One region of the Brenneria nigrifluens DSM 30175 genome, then DNA from elsewhere that is predicted to be linked to it. Evidence: predicted binding sites of a transcription regulator. Region 1 holds the regulator's gene; each other region holds the start of a gene.
What was found. The regulator sigma-54, encoded in region 1, starts transcription at its own class of promoters, with help from an activator protein. The targets are predictions, from matches to a motif close to GTTGGCACANNTTTCGCTNT.
Positions count from the first base shown of each region.

Region 1 (4,005 bases):
GCAGGGCTACGGATTTTCCTGAACCCGAGCGACCACTGACGATCATCAGCACCATCTGGCGATTCCCCCCTGGCAACGTGATGGCGACCTGTCGCTGCCATTGTTTTGATCATGATTGTTTGCACAATGAATGGTAGGAAAACGGTGATTCCCGATCGTGCCGCCATTGCTCATCATCACCACCTGATTTAACCGGCTTCCGTCATAATCTGATACAGCGCTTCATCGCTTTGCGCGGCGCGCAGACGCCGGCAAACGGTTTTATCGGCCAGTCGCCTGGCGATCAGCGATAGCGTATGTAAATGGGTTTTACATTGTTCTGCCGGAACCAGCAAGGCAAAAAGCAAATCAACGGCTTGGTTGTCAACGGCGTCGAACGCGATAGGCTGTTCCAACTGGATAAATACCCCGACCGCGCCCAGGGCGTTGTCGTCCTCGAGCTTGCCATGCGGAATGGCGATGCCGTTGCCGATGCCGGTACTGCCCATGCGTTCCCGCGCGAGGAGGGCGTCAAAGATAATCTGCGAAGACAGATTAAGCTGCCGGGCCGCCAGTTCGCTGATAATTTCCAATGCCCGTTTTTTACTTTGGCAGTGGACGGAACTTCGGGTGCACTCGGGACGTAGCACGGTGCTGAGCTGCAAAACGGGATCGTTGTTCATTTTATCTTCACTTGACGACGCTTCCACTTCCGGTGAGCCCGGCCCGGGTATTTTATGGGCCGGGTCTGTTCCCCGCCCGTTCGGGCAGGGAGAAAAATCAGTGCTGTTTAAGCTTATCCTTGTGCTTGTTTAGCTGTCGGGCCAGTTTATCGATCAGCAAATCAATGGCGGCGTACATATCTTCCGCTTCTGATGTGGCATGCAGCTCTCCGCCGTTAACGTGCAGCGTGGCATCGGCGATTTGTTGTACTTTCTCCACTTTAAGTACCACGTTAACCAGATTAATACGGTCGAAGTATTGCTCTAATTTGGCGAACTTGGTATTCACGAAATCGCGCAGCGGCGGCGTAATTTCGATGTGGTGTCCGGTAATGTTTAGCTGCATAGCGTCTTCCTTCTAGTTGAGATCAAACCAGCTGTTTACGCTGATTTGATGGTGGGATAGATAAAGACTCTCGGTATTTCGCCACCGTACGCCGCGCCACGATGATGCCCTGATCGGAGAGCAGCGTGGTGAGCTTACTGTCGCTTAAAGGTTTGGCGGGGTTTTCCGCAGCGATTAACTTTTTCACCAGCGCCCGGATGGCGGTCGACGAGGCTTCGCCCCCGCTGTCGGTATTCACATGGCTGGAGAAGAAATATTTTAGTTCAAAAATGCCGCGCGGACTGTGCAGAAACTTCTGCGTGGTGACGCGGGAAATGGTGGATTCGTGCATATCCACAACCTGGGCGATATCGGCCAGCACCATCGGCTTCATAAATTCTTCCCCCCGCTCGAAAAAGTCTTGCTGCTGTTCGACAATGCAGCGGGTGACTTTGAGCAGGGTATCATTACGGCTTTCCAGGCTTTTTATCAGCCAACGGGCTTCCTGCAAATGGCTGCGGATAAACTGACCGTCGCTGTCGCTGCGCGTGCTGTTGCCCAACGCGGCATACTGCTGATTAATCTGCAACCGGGGAACGCTGTCGCTATTCAATTCGACCACCCAGTGTCCCTGAATTTTGCGCACCAACACGTCGGGGATCACATATTCCGACTCCCCGGTGTTGATTGACTGCCCCGGACGGGGGTCGAGAGACTGAATCAGCGCCAACGCTTCCTTCAGTATCTCTTCTTTCAGTCGGGTGGCGCGGATAAGGCTGCGGAAATCATGATTCGCCAGCAGGTCGAGATGGTCGCTGACAATCAGCCGTGCCTCGCCAAGCCGGGGGGTATCGTCGGCAAACTGCGAAAGCTGAACCAGCAGACAATCGCGCAGATCGCGCGCGGCGACGCCAATGGGATCAAAGCGTTGTACCCGCTTGAGCACCGCCTCCACTTCGTCCAGCGTGACGCTTTCATCGCCGATGCTGTCGAGAATGTCTTCCAGCGGCACGGTGAGATAGCCGGTGTTGTCCACGGCGTCGACGATGGAGGTGGCGATGGCCGCGTCGGTATCCGAAAACGGCGTCAGCTCCACCTGCCACATCAGGTAATCCTGCAGGGTCTGGGTGGTTTCACCCTGGTAGATCGGCAGTTCCTCGTCCCGATAGTCGGTGCCGGTGCCGGAAGGCGTGCCGGCGGAATAAATTTCGTCCCAGGTGGCGTCGAGCGGCAACTCCTCCGGCATATCCTTGTGCTCAAGCGCTTCACCGGTATCCAGCGAATCGCTGTCGACGGTCTCGAATGACTCTATTTCTTCGTGGGTGTCCGTTTGCTCAAGCAACGGATTGCTTTCCAGCGCCAGTTGAATCTCTTGTTGCAGTTCAAGCGTGGACAGTTGCAGCAGGCGTATGGCCTGCTGTAGCTGTGGAGTCATGGCCAGTTGCTGGCTAAGCCTGAGTTGCAAACCTTGCTTCATGTAGCGCCGACGTCCTTACTTACCATATCGTTCAATGAAAAATCCTACCCTATCAGAGTCGGAAGCCTTCGCCCAGATAGACGCGCTTGACCTGTTCGTCGGCCAGTATCTCTGTGGGGGAACCGTGAGCGATTAAATGTCCCTGACTGACGATATAGGCGCGTTCACAGACGTCCAGCGTTTCGCGGACGTTATGATCGGTAATCAACACGCCCAGTCCGCTGTCGCGCAGATGCTCGATTATTTTTTTGATATCAATCACCGAAATGGGATCGACGCCGGCAAAAGGCTCATCCAGCAGGATGAATTTGGGATTCGCCGCCAGCGCGCGGGCAATTTCCACCCGACGCCTTTCCCCGCCGGACAGGGATTGTCCCAGACTATCGCGCAAATGAATAATATGGAATTCTTCCATCAGCTCGTTGGCGCGGTCTTCCTGCTGCTCCGAGGTCAGATCCTTGCGGATCTGCAGTATCGCCATCAGATTGTCATACACGCTCAACCGGCGGAAGATGGACGCTTCCTGGGGTAAGTAGCCGATTCCCCTCAGCGCGCGATCGTGCAGGGGCAGCAGGCTGATATCTTCGTCATCAATCACGATCCTCCCTTCATCGCGTTGCACAATCCCCACCACCATATAGAACGTGGTGGTTTTCCCGGCGCCGTTGGGGCCCAACAGGCCGACAATCTCGCCGGAATTGACGGTCAGGCTGACATTTTTCACGACCTTACGGCCTTTATACGCCTTGGCCAGATTTTCTGCGATTAATGTTGCCATAAATTATTCAGTGACTCGTGGTTGCGGTTGCTGAGCAGGGGAGGATTGCCCCTTGTTATCTTTCTGCTGAAGCTGCGAGGGGACCAATACCGTCGTCACGCGTTTGCCTTTATCGCTGAACGCCTCCATCTGCTGCTGCTTCACCAGATAGGTGATTCGGTCGCCTTTAACGTTGCTGTCCAACTGCTCCAGATAGGCATTGCCGGTCAGCGTCAGAAAATCCCTGTCCAGCTCGTAGCGGATTTTCTGGGCGTGGCCTTTCACCGGCTTGCCGTTGTCCTGCATTTGGTAAAACGTGACCGGGTTGCCGTAGCCTTCGACCACCTCTCTGCCTTGCTCGCCCTGCGGACGTATCACCACCACCTTATCGGCCTTCACCTCGATGGTGCCCTGCCTGACCACCACGTTGCCGGTGAAGGTCACGGTGTTGCCTTGCATATCAAGAGACTGCTGGGCGGAATCGATATGAATGGGCTGCTCGCTGTCCCCGGTTACGGCGAAAGCCGGAATGCTGAAGGCGAACAGCGAGCTGGCGAACAGGGCATGACGCATCGGGTTATTTGTGTTGAATTTCATAAGAAGTTTTTACCTTTTCGATCAACTCGGCTCTCTTTTCACGCAGATTACCACGCATTTTCATCCCGTTAGAGGTGAAACTGGCGCCGTACAGCGTGACTTCATCGTCGGAGGAGACGTCCTGCGTCACCAGATTAACCTGGGCATT
Region 1 covers NZ_CP034036.1:4,445,920-4,449,924, reverse strand. The annotation lists gene rapZ (RNase adapter RapZ) at 1-55, opposite strand, end outside; gene ptsN (PTS IIA-like nitrogen regulatory protein PtsN) at 189-662, opposite strand; gene hpf (ribosome hibernation promoting factor) at 760-1,047, opposite strand; gene rpoN (RNA polymerase factor sigma-54) at 1,070-2,503, opposite strand; gene lptB (LPS export ABC transporter ATP-binding protein) at 2,556-3,281, opposite strand; gene lptA (lipopolysaccharide ABC transporter substrate-binding protein LptA) at 3,285-3,857, opposite strand; gene lptC (LPS export ABC transporter periplasmic protein LptC) at 3,838-4,005, opposite strand, start outside.

Region 2 (4,005 bases), 300 kb from region 1:
CGGACAGTTTACGCGAGCTTTGCGCCAGTAGTTGTTGTGCCGCCGGATTGGAATAATGGATAGCCAGATCGTTATCTAATAACAAGATACTGTTTATTAAAGAATTTAGGATCTGCCCAGCATCGGGCAGCGTGCCTGTTGCCATAACGCAGACTCCTGCACCCTATTGGTGCATAGTAGTGTAGATGGTGGATGTGATGCCGCAACTCCAGAACCGGTGGAGAAAAAAGCCCATCCTAAAGATGGGCTGAAAAGTTTCCACGGCAACAAAAAATTTTACCTGCCTGACGGCAACCCAAGCATCAGCACGATTGGGTTGCCGTTTTACCGTACGGCTAATCGCTGTGGCGATTAAACGCTGTAGTACAGTTCGAACTCAACCGGATGCGGCGTCATACGCACGCGGTCATTTTCCGCTTTACGCAGTTCGATATAGGCATCAATGGTGTCGTCGGTGAATACGCCGCCGCGGGTCAGGAACTCGCGATCGGCATCCAGCGCGTTCAGCGCTTCTTCCAGAGAACCGGCAACGGTTGGGATTTCACTCGCTTCTTCCGGCGGCAGATCGTACAGATTCTTATCCATCGCATCGCCAGGATGGATCTTGTTGATGATGCCGTCCAGACCGGCCATCAGCAGCGCGGAGAACGCCAGGTACGGGTTGGCGGCCGGATCCGGGAAGCGCACTTCAATACGGCGCGCTTTCGGGCTGGCAACGACCGGAATACGGATTGAGGCGGAGCGGTTACGTGCCGAGTAGGCCAGCATAACCGGCGCTTCGTAGCCTGGGACCAGACGTTTGTAAGAGTTGGTGGTCGGGTTGGCCAGCGCATTGATGGCTTTAGCGTGTTTGATGATGCCGCCGATGTAGAACAGCGCGGTTTCAGACAGACCGCCGTATTTGTCGCCGGAGAACAGGTTTGCGCCGTCCTTGGACAGCGACATATGACAGTGCATGCCGGAACCGTTGTCGCCGAACATGGGTTTCGGCATGAACGTTGCGGTTTTGCCGAAAGCATGCGCGACGTTATGAACGACGTATTTGTAAATCTGGATTTCGTCGGCTTTTTTGGTCATGGAGTTGAAGCGGGTTGCCACTTCGTTCTGACCGGCGGTGGCTACTTCGTGGTGATGCGCTTCAACAACCAGGCCCATTTCTTCCATGGTCAGACACATGGTGGAACGGATGTCCTGCGATGAATCGACCGGAGGAACCGGGAAGTAACCGCCTTTGACCGCCGGACGGTGGCCTTTGTTGCCGCCTTCGTATTCTTTGTTGGAGTTCCAGGCGCCTTCGATGTCATCAATGGTGACATGAGAGCCGGAGATGCTGCTGCCGAAGCGAACGTCGTCAAACAGGAAGAATTCAGGTTCCGGCCCAAACAGTACGGTATCGGCGATACCGGAAGAACGCAGGAAATCTTCAGCGCGTTTGGAGATGGAACGCGGATCGCGGTCGTAACCCTGCATGGTGCCCGGTTCCAGAATGTCGCAGCGGATGATCAGCGTGCTTTCTTCGTAGAAAGGATCCAGGACCGCGGTGCTGGAGTCCGGCATCAATACCATGTCGGATTCGTTAATGCCTTTCCAGCCGCCAATTGAGGAACCGTCAAACATTTTACCTTCTTCAAAGAAGTCGGCGTCAACTTGATGAGCCGGAATGGTGACGTGCTGTTCTTTGCCTTTGGTATCAGTGAAGCGTAAATCAACGAACTTCACTTCATGTTCTTTCAGCAGCGTCAAAACGTGTTCTGCGGACATACTTGCTTCTCCCGGTTGTCATTTATCGTCGTGGAACGAATATCGTTGTGGATTGATGTTATTGCTGTGAGTAGACTAAAGCTAAAAGTGTGCCAACTTTTTAAATTAGTGCAATGTGTTGCCCTTTGGGGGTTTCCCGTCAAGACGCGCTGCACCATTATAGCTGATAGCACCAAATTGGTGCTTTATTGGTAATTATATGCACTAGTATGGTGCATTGGTGGGCGCTTGTAGCGTTTTTGCACCGTGAAAGGGATCACAAAGTAAGCAGCATCAGGTTGTTTATCATAGATGCTTGTGATCTTGTTTAGTCCCTCGATTAATACGTGTACAATAGCGCGCTATTTCTAAATGCCTGAGGCAAAGCTGTGATCGAAAATTTGCGTAACATCGCCATTATTGCGCACGTTGACCATGGGAAAACCACCCTGGTCGATAAGTTGTTGCAACAATCCGGAACTTTCGGAGAACGCACTGAAGCAACCGAACGTGTAATGGACTCCAACGATTTGGAGAAAGAGCGTGGAATTACCATCCTCGCCAAAAATACCGCCATTAATTGGAAAGACTACCGCATCAACATCGTGGATACCCCGGGACACGCCGACTTCGGCGGCGAGGTTGAGCGTGTAATGTCGATGGTTGACTCGGTGCTGTTGGTTGTTGATGCGATGGATGGCCCGATGCCGCAGACTCGTTTCGTGACCAAAAAAGCATTCGCTAACGGTCTGAAGCCGATTGTGGTTATCAACAAGGTTGACCGCCCTGGCGCGCGTCCCGACTGGGTGGTCGATCAGGTGTTCGACCTGTTCGTAAACCTGGATGCAACCGACGAGCAACTCGATTTCCCTATCGTTTATGCTTCCGCGTTAAACGGTATCGCCGGTCTGGATCATAACGACATGGCCGACGACATGACGCCGCTGTTTGAAGCCATCGTCGAACACGTTGAATCACCGAAAGTCGATCGTGACGGTCCGTTGCAGATGCAAATCTCCCAGCTGGACTACAACAACTATGTCGGCGTTATCGGCATCGGCCGCATCAAACGCGGCGTGGTTAAACCTAACCAGCAGGTTACGGTTATCGACAGCGAAGGGAAAACCCGCAACGGTAAAGTCGGTAAGGTCCTGGGCCATATGGGGCTGGAACGTATCGAAGCCACCCTGGCGGAAGCGGGCGATATCATTGCCATCACCGGCCTGGGCGAACTGAATATTTCCGACACCATCTGCGATCCCGCCGCGGTTGAAGCGCTGCCGGCGCTGAGCGTGGACGAACCGACGGTAACCATGTTCTTCTGCGTCAATACCTCGCCGTTCTGCGGTAAAGAAGGGAAGTATGTGACCTCTCGTCAGATCCTTGAGCGTCTGAATAAAGAGCTGGTTCACAACGTGGCGCTGCGCGTGGAAGAGACCGAAGATGCGGATGCGTTCCGCGTGTCCGGCCGTGGCGAGCTGCACCTGTCGGTGCTGATTGAAAACATGCGCCGTGAAGGGTTTGAGCTCGCGGTATCGCGTCCGAAGGTTATCAACCGCGTTATCGACGGCCGCAACCAGGAACCGTTTGAAAACGTGACGCTGGATATCGAAGAGCAGCATCAGGGCGCCGTTATGCAAGCCATGGGCGAGCGCAAAGGTGATGTTAAGGACATGATCCCGGATGGCAAAGGCCGTATCCGTCTGGATTATCTGATCCCTGCCCGTGGTCTGATCGGTTTCCGTACCGAGTTTATGACCATGACCTCCGGCACCGGTCTGCTGTACTCCACTTTCAGCCACTACGATGACGTGCGTCCGGGTGATATCGGCCAGCGTCAGAACGGCGTGCTGATTTCCAACGGTCAGGGTAAAGCGGTGGCGTTTGCGCTGTTCGGCCTGCAGGACCGCGGCAAACTGTTCCTGGGTCACGGCGCGGAAGTGTATGAAGGCCAGATCATCGGTATTCACTCGCGTTCTAACGACCTGACGGTGAACTGTCTGACCGGTAAGAAACTGACCAACATGCGAGCCTCTGGTACGGATGAAGCAACCACGCTGGTTCCGGCAATCAAGATGTCTCTGGAACAGGCGCTGGAGTTTATCGATGACGACGAACTGGTTGAAGTAACGCCGTTGTCCGTTCGTTTGCGCAAACGCCATCTGACGGAAAACGATCGTAAGCGCGCCAACCGCGGTAGTAAAGACAGCTGATTTTTCAGTGAGTTTTATCCTATAACAGGGCGCCTTCGGGCGCCCTGCGTTT
Region 2 covers NZ_CP034036.1:4,742,951-4,746,955, reverse strand. The annotation lists gene glnL (nitrogen regulation protein NR(II)) at 1-145, opposite strand, end outside; gene glnA (glutamate--ammonia ligase) at 352-1,761, opposite strand; gene typA (ribosome-dependent GTPase TypA) at 2,130-3,953, shown strand.
Region 2: the regulator sigma-54 is predicted to act here: its motif matches at 1,839-1,858, upstream of glnA (glutamate--ammonia ligase).

Region 3 (4,005 bases), 950 kb from region 1:
TGTTACGACTTCACCCCAGTCATGAATCACAAAGTGGTAAGCGCCCCCCCTAAGGTTAAGCTACCTACTTCTTTTGCAACCCACTCCCATGGTGTGACGGGCGGTGTGTACAAGGCCCGGGAACGTATTCACCGTAGCATTCTGATCTACGATTACTAGCGATTCCGACTTCATGGAGTCGAGTTGCAGACTCCAATCCGGACTACGACGCACTTTATGAGGTCCGCTTACTCTCGCAAGTTCGCTTCTCTTTGTATGCGCCATTGTAGCACGTGTGTAGCCCTACTCGTAAGGGCCATGATGACTTGACGTCATCCCCACCTTCCTCCGGTTTATCACCGGCAGTCTCCTTTGAGTTCCCGACCGAATCGCTGGCAACAAAGGATAAGGGTTGCGCTCGTTGCGGGACTTAACCCAACATTTCACAACACGAGCTGACGACAGCCATGCAGCACCTGTCTCTCAGTTCCCGAAGGCACAAGACTGTCTCCAGTCTCTTCTGAGGATGTCAAGAGTAGGTAAGGTTCTTCGCGTTGCATCGAATTAAACCACATGCTCCACCGCTTGTGCGGGCCCCCGTCAATTCATTTGAGTTTTAACCTTGCGGCCGTACTCCCCAGGCGGTCGACTTAACGCGTTAGCTCCGGAAGCCACGGTTCAAGACCACAGCCTCCAAGTCGACATCGTTTACGGCGTGGACTACCAGGGTATCTAATCCTGTTTGCTCCCCACGCTTTCGCACCTGAGCGTCAGTCTTCGTCCAGGGGGCCGCCTTCGCCACCGGTATTCCTCCAGATCTCTACGCATTTCACCGCTACACCTGGAATTCTACCCCCCTCTACGAGACTCTAGCCTGTCAGTTTTGAATGCAGTTCCCAGGTTAAGCCCGGGGATTTCACATCCAACTTAACAGACCGCCTGCGTGCGCTTTACGCCCAGTCATTCCGATTAACGCTTGCACCCTCCGTATTACCGCGGCTGCTGGCACGGAGTTAGCCGGTGCTTCTTCTGCGGGTAACGTCAATCAACAAGATTATTAAGCTTGTTGCCTTCCTCCCCGCTGAAAGTGCTTTACAACCCGAAGGCCTTCTTCACACACGCGGCATGGCTGCATCAGGGTTTCCCCCATTGTGCAATATTCCCCACTGCTGCCTCCCGTAGGAGTCTGGACCGTGTCTCAGTTCCAGTGTGGCTGGTCATCCTCTCAGACCAGCTAGGGATCGTCGCCTAGGTGAGCCTTTACCCCACCTACCAGCTAATCCCATCTGGGCACATCCGATGGCGTGAGGCCATAAGGTCCCCCACTTTGCTCTTGCGAGGTTATGCGGTATTAGCTACCGTTTCCAGTAGTTATCCCCCTCCATCAGGCAGTTTCCCAGACATTACTCACCCGTCCGCCGCTCGTCACCCAAGGAGCAAGCTCCTCTGTGCTACCGCTCGACTTGCATGTGTTAGGCCTGCCGCCAGCGTTCAATCTGAGCCATGATCAAACTCTTCAATTTAAGATTTGTTTGATTCGCTACGTTAATAGCATGCTCAAAGAATTTATAACTGTTTATTCGTAATGAATTTACTGTCAGTCACTCTTCAAGACTTTGTATATCGTTTGCGGATATCGTCTTGTGAGTGCCCACACAGATTGTCTGATTAAATTGTTAAAGAGCAGTGCGCCGTGGCCTGAGCCGCTAGCGCGAGGTGGCGTATATTACGCTTTCCTCTTGCAGAGTCAACGCTTATTTTAAGCCTTTTTCTCTTGCTTATCGACCCGGTTTGCATTCGCAGCGCAGCGTCGATGGAGGCGCATTATAGGGATCCAGTCTCGTTACACAACCCCTTTCTCGATCTTTTTTTCCGTTCGCGTATTTTTCAACCCTTTCGTTGAGATCTTGTCCGATCGAGGTTACTTTCAGCTTATGGTCGCCATCTATCCGTCGATATTTTGTCTACCGCTTCATATTACGATGTCTGTTAATAAGGGGGGTTTTAATGGGATCTGGAATCGTTCGCGGCTATAAGGGGTCGTTTCCTGTTATTGGTGAAAACGTCATGATTGACCCATCGAGCGTGGTCATAGGTAAAGTCACCCTCGGCGACGATGTCGGCATCTGGCCTCTGGTCGCGATCCGTGGCGATGTAAACTATATAGATATTGGTGCGAGAAGTAATATTCAGGACGGTTCCGTACTGCATATCACCCATAGTTCAGAAAAAAACCCGGCGGGCAATCCGTTAATCATCGGGGAAGACGTCACCGTGGGACATAAGGCCATGTTACACGGATGCACCATCGGCAATCGCGTGCTGGTCGGCATGGGGTCCATCCTTCTTGATGGCGCCGTTGTTGAAGATGATGTGATGATCGGCGCCGGTAGTCTTGTTGCTCCGGGAAAACGTCTGGAGAGCGGCTACCTGTATCTCGGCAGTCCGGCGAAAAAAATCCGCCCGCTGACGCCGGAAGAGATCGAAGGCCTTATATATTCCGCCGATAACTATGTGCGTTGGAAAAATGAATACCTCGATCAGAACAATGAAAAACAGCCCTGACTATCGTATTCATCATTGAGCACCATTTTTTCCATCACCTCTTCCAGATCCCAGCGATTCTCCCTGAACAGCGATAGCCACTGTTCAGGGGTGGCGCCGCCGTAGCGCTGCCGCATCTGCTGCGCGCTGATAAGGCAATCCTGCTGGAAGCCGTTAATCAGCACAGGAAAACGGATCGTTTGACGCTCATCGTCCCAGCTTTCACGATCCGGGAATTGGATCGCCTGGTTCACCGCGCCAGCTCCCGCTTAAGCGTATCAATCACCGGATTAACGTCCGGCATTATGCCATGCCAGAGTTTAAAGGCGTGCGCCGCCTGACCGACAAGCATGCCCAGACCGTCGGCGTATTTAACCGCGCCATGCTGTACGCACCATGCTAAAAACGGCGTCGTCTCAGACAAATAAAACATGTCATAACAGCGCGTATCGGCAGCGATCAGTTCGGCGGGTATCGTGGGAACGCTGTCATATATCCCGGATGAGGTGGCATTGATCACCAGATCAAAAACCTGCCCTGATAATTGATCAAACCTCATCGCACGGATATCGCCGACGGAGCGAAAGAGTTGTACTAATCCATCAGCTCTGGAAAACGTCCTGTTAGCCAGAACGACGGAGCAGCCATAAGTCAGCAATGGCTGGATAACCCCGCGCGCCGCGCCGCCCGCACCAAGCAGTAAAACACGGTCCCCTGGCTTTACCAGACCCAGCCGCTGCAGATCGCTTAATAAACCGATGCCGTCGGTATTATCGCCAAATAGACGTCCGTCGCTCAGTTTCTTTAAGGTATTAACCGCGCCGGCAAGCGACGCTCGTTCGCTGCGTTCATCCGCCACGGCAAAAGCCCGCTCTTTAAACGGCGCCGTGATATTCGCCCCGCTGGCTCCCTCGCTGAAATAACGATGCAACTCCGCTTCAAAATTATCCACGGGCGCCAGTACGCGCTGATAGGTCAGCGCAATGCCCGCTTGAGAAGCAAACAACTCATGTATACGCGGTGACTTACTGTGCGCAATTGGATTACCAAAAACAGCAAAAGACATTATCTCAGACACCCAACTCTCCAATCTCCAGGTTACCCCTGGCGCAACAGTTTACCGGTTAAAACATCTCTAATCTCGGAAGGGTTTACCCTTCCACCTACCTGTCCGTGCAGGACAGGGAAATCAACGCCAAACTGCTGATGGATTTCCTGCTCCGAACGACAAGGCGGCAGGCCGCTCAAATTGGCGCTGGTTGAAACCAGCGGCTTGCCATAACCGACACACAATTTTTTCACCAATGGATGTGCGCTGACCCGCACCGCCAGCGAGCTAAATTGCCCGGTAAGCCACGTTGGCGTGGTGGGTCTGGCCGGAATAACCCAGGTAACGGGCCCGGGCCAACTGGAAAACATGGCGTTTTTTTGCGCGTCGGACAGCGCGCTATCATCCACATACGGCGCCAGTTGCTGATAATC
Region 3 covers NZ_CP034036.1:506,411-510,415, reverse strand. The annotation lists rRNA gene EH206_RS02425 (16S ribosomal RNA) at 1-1,502, opposite strand, end outside; gene EH206_RS02420 (gamma carbonic anhydrase family protein) at 1,987-2,544, shown strand; gene EH206_RS02415 (DUF1488 family protein) at 2,520-2,777, opposite strand; gene aroE (shikimate dehydrogenase) at 2,774-3,601, opposite strand; gene tsaC (L-threonylcarbamoyladenylate synthase type 1 TsaC) at 3,622-4,005, opposite strand, start outside.
Region 3: the regulator sigma-54 is predicted to act here: its motif matches at 1,695-1,714, upstream of EH206_RS02420 (gamma carbonic anhydrase family protein).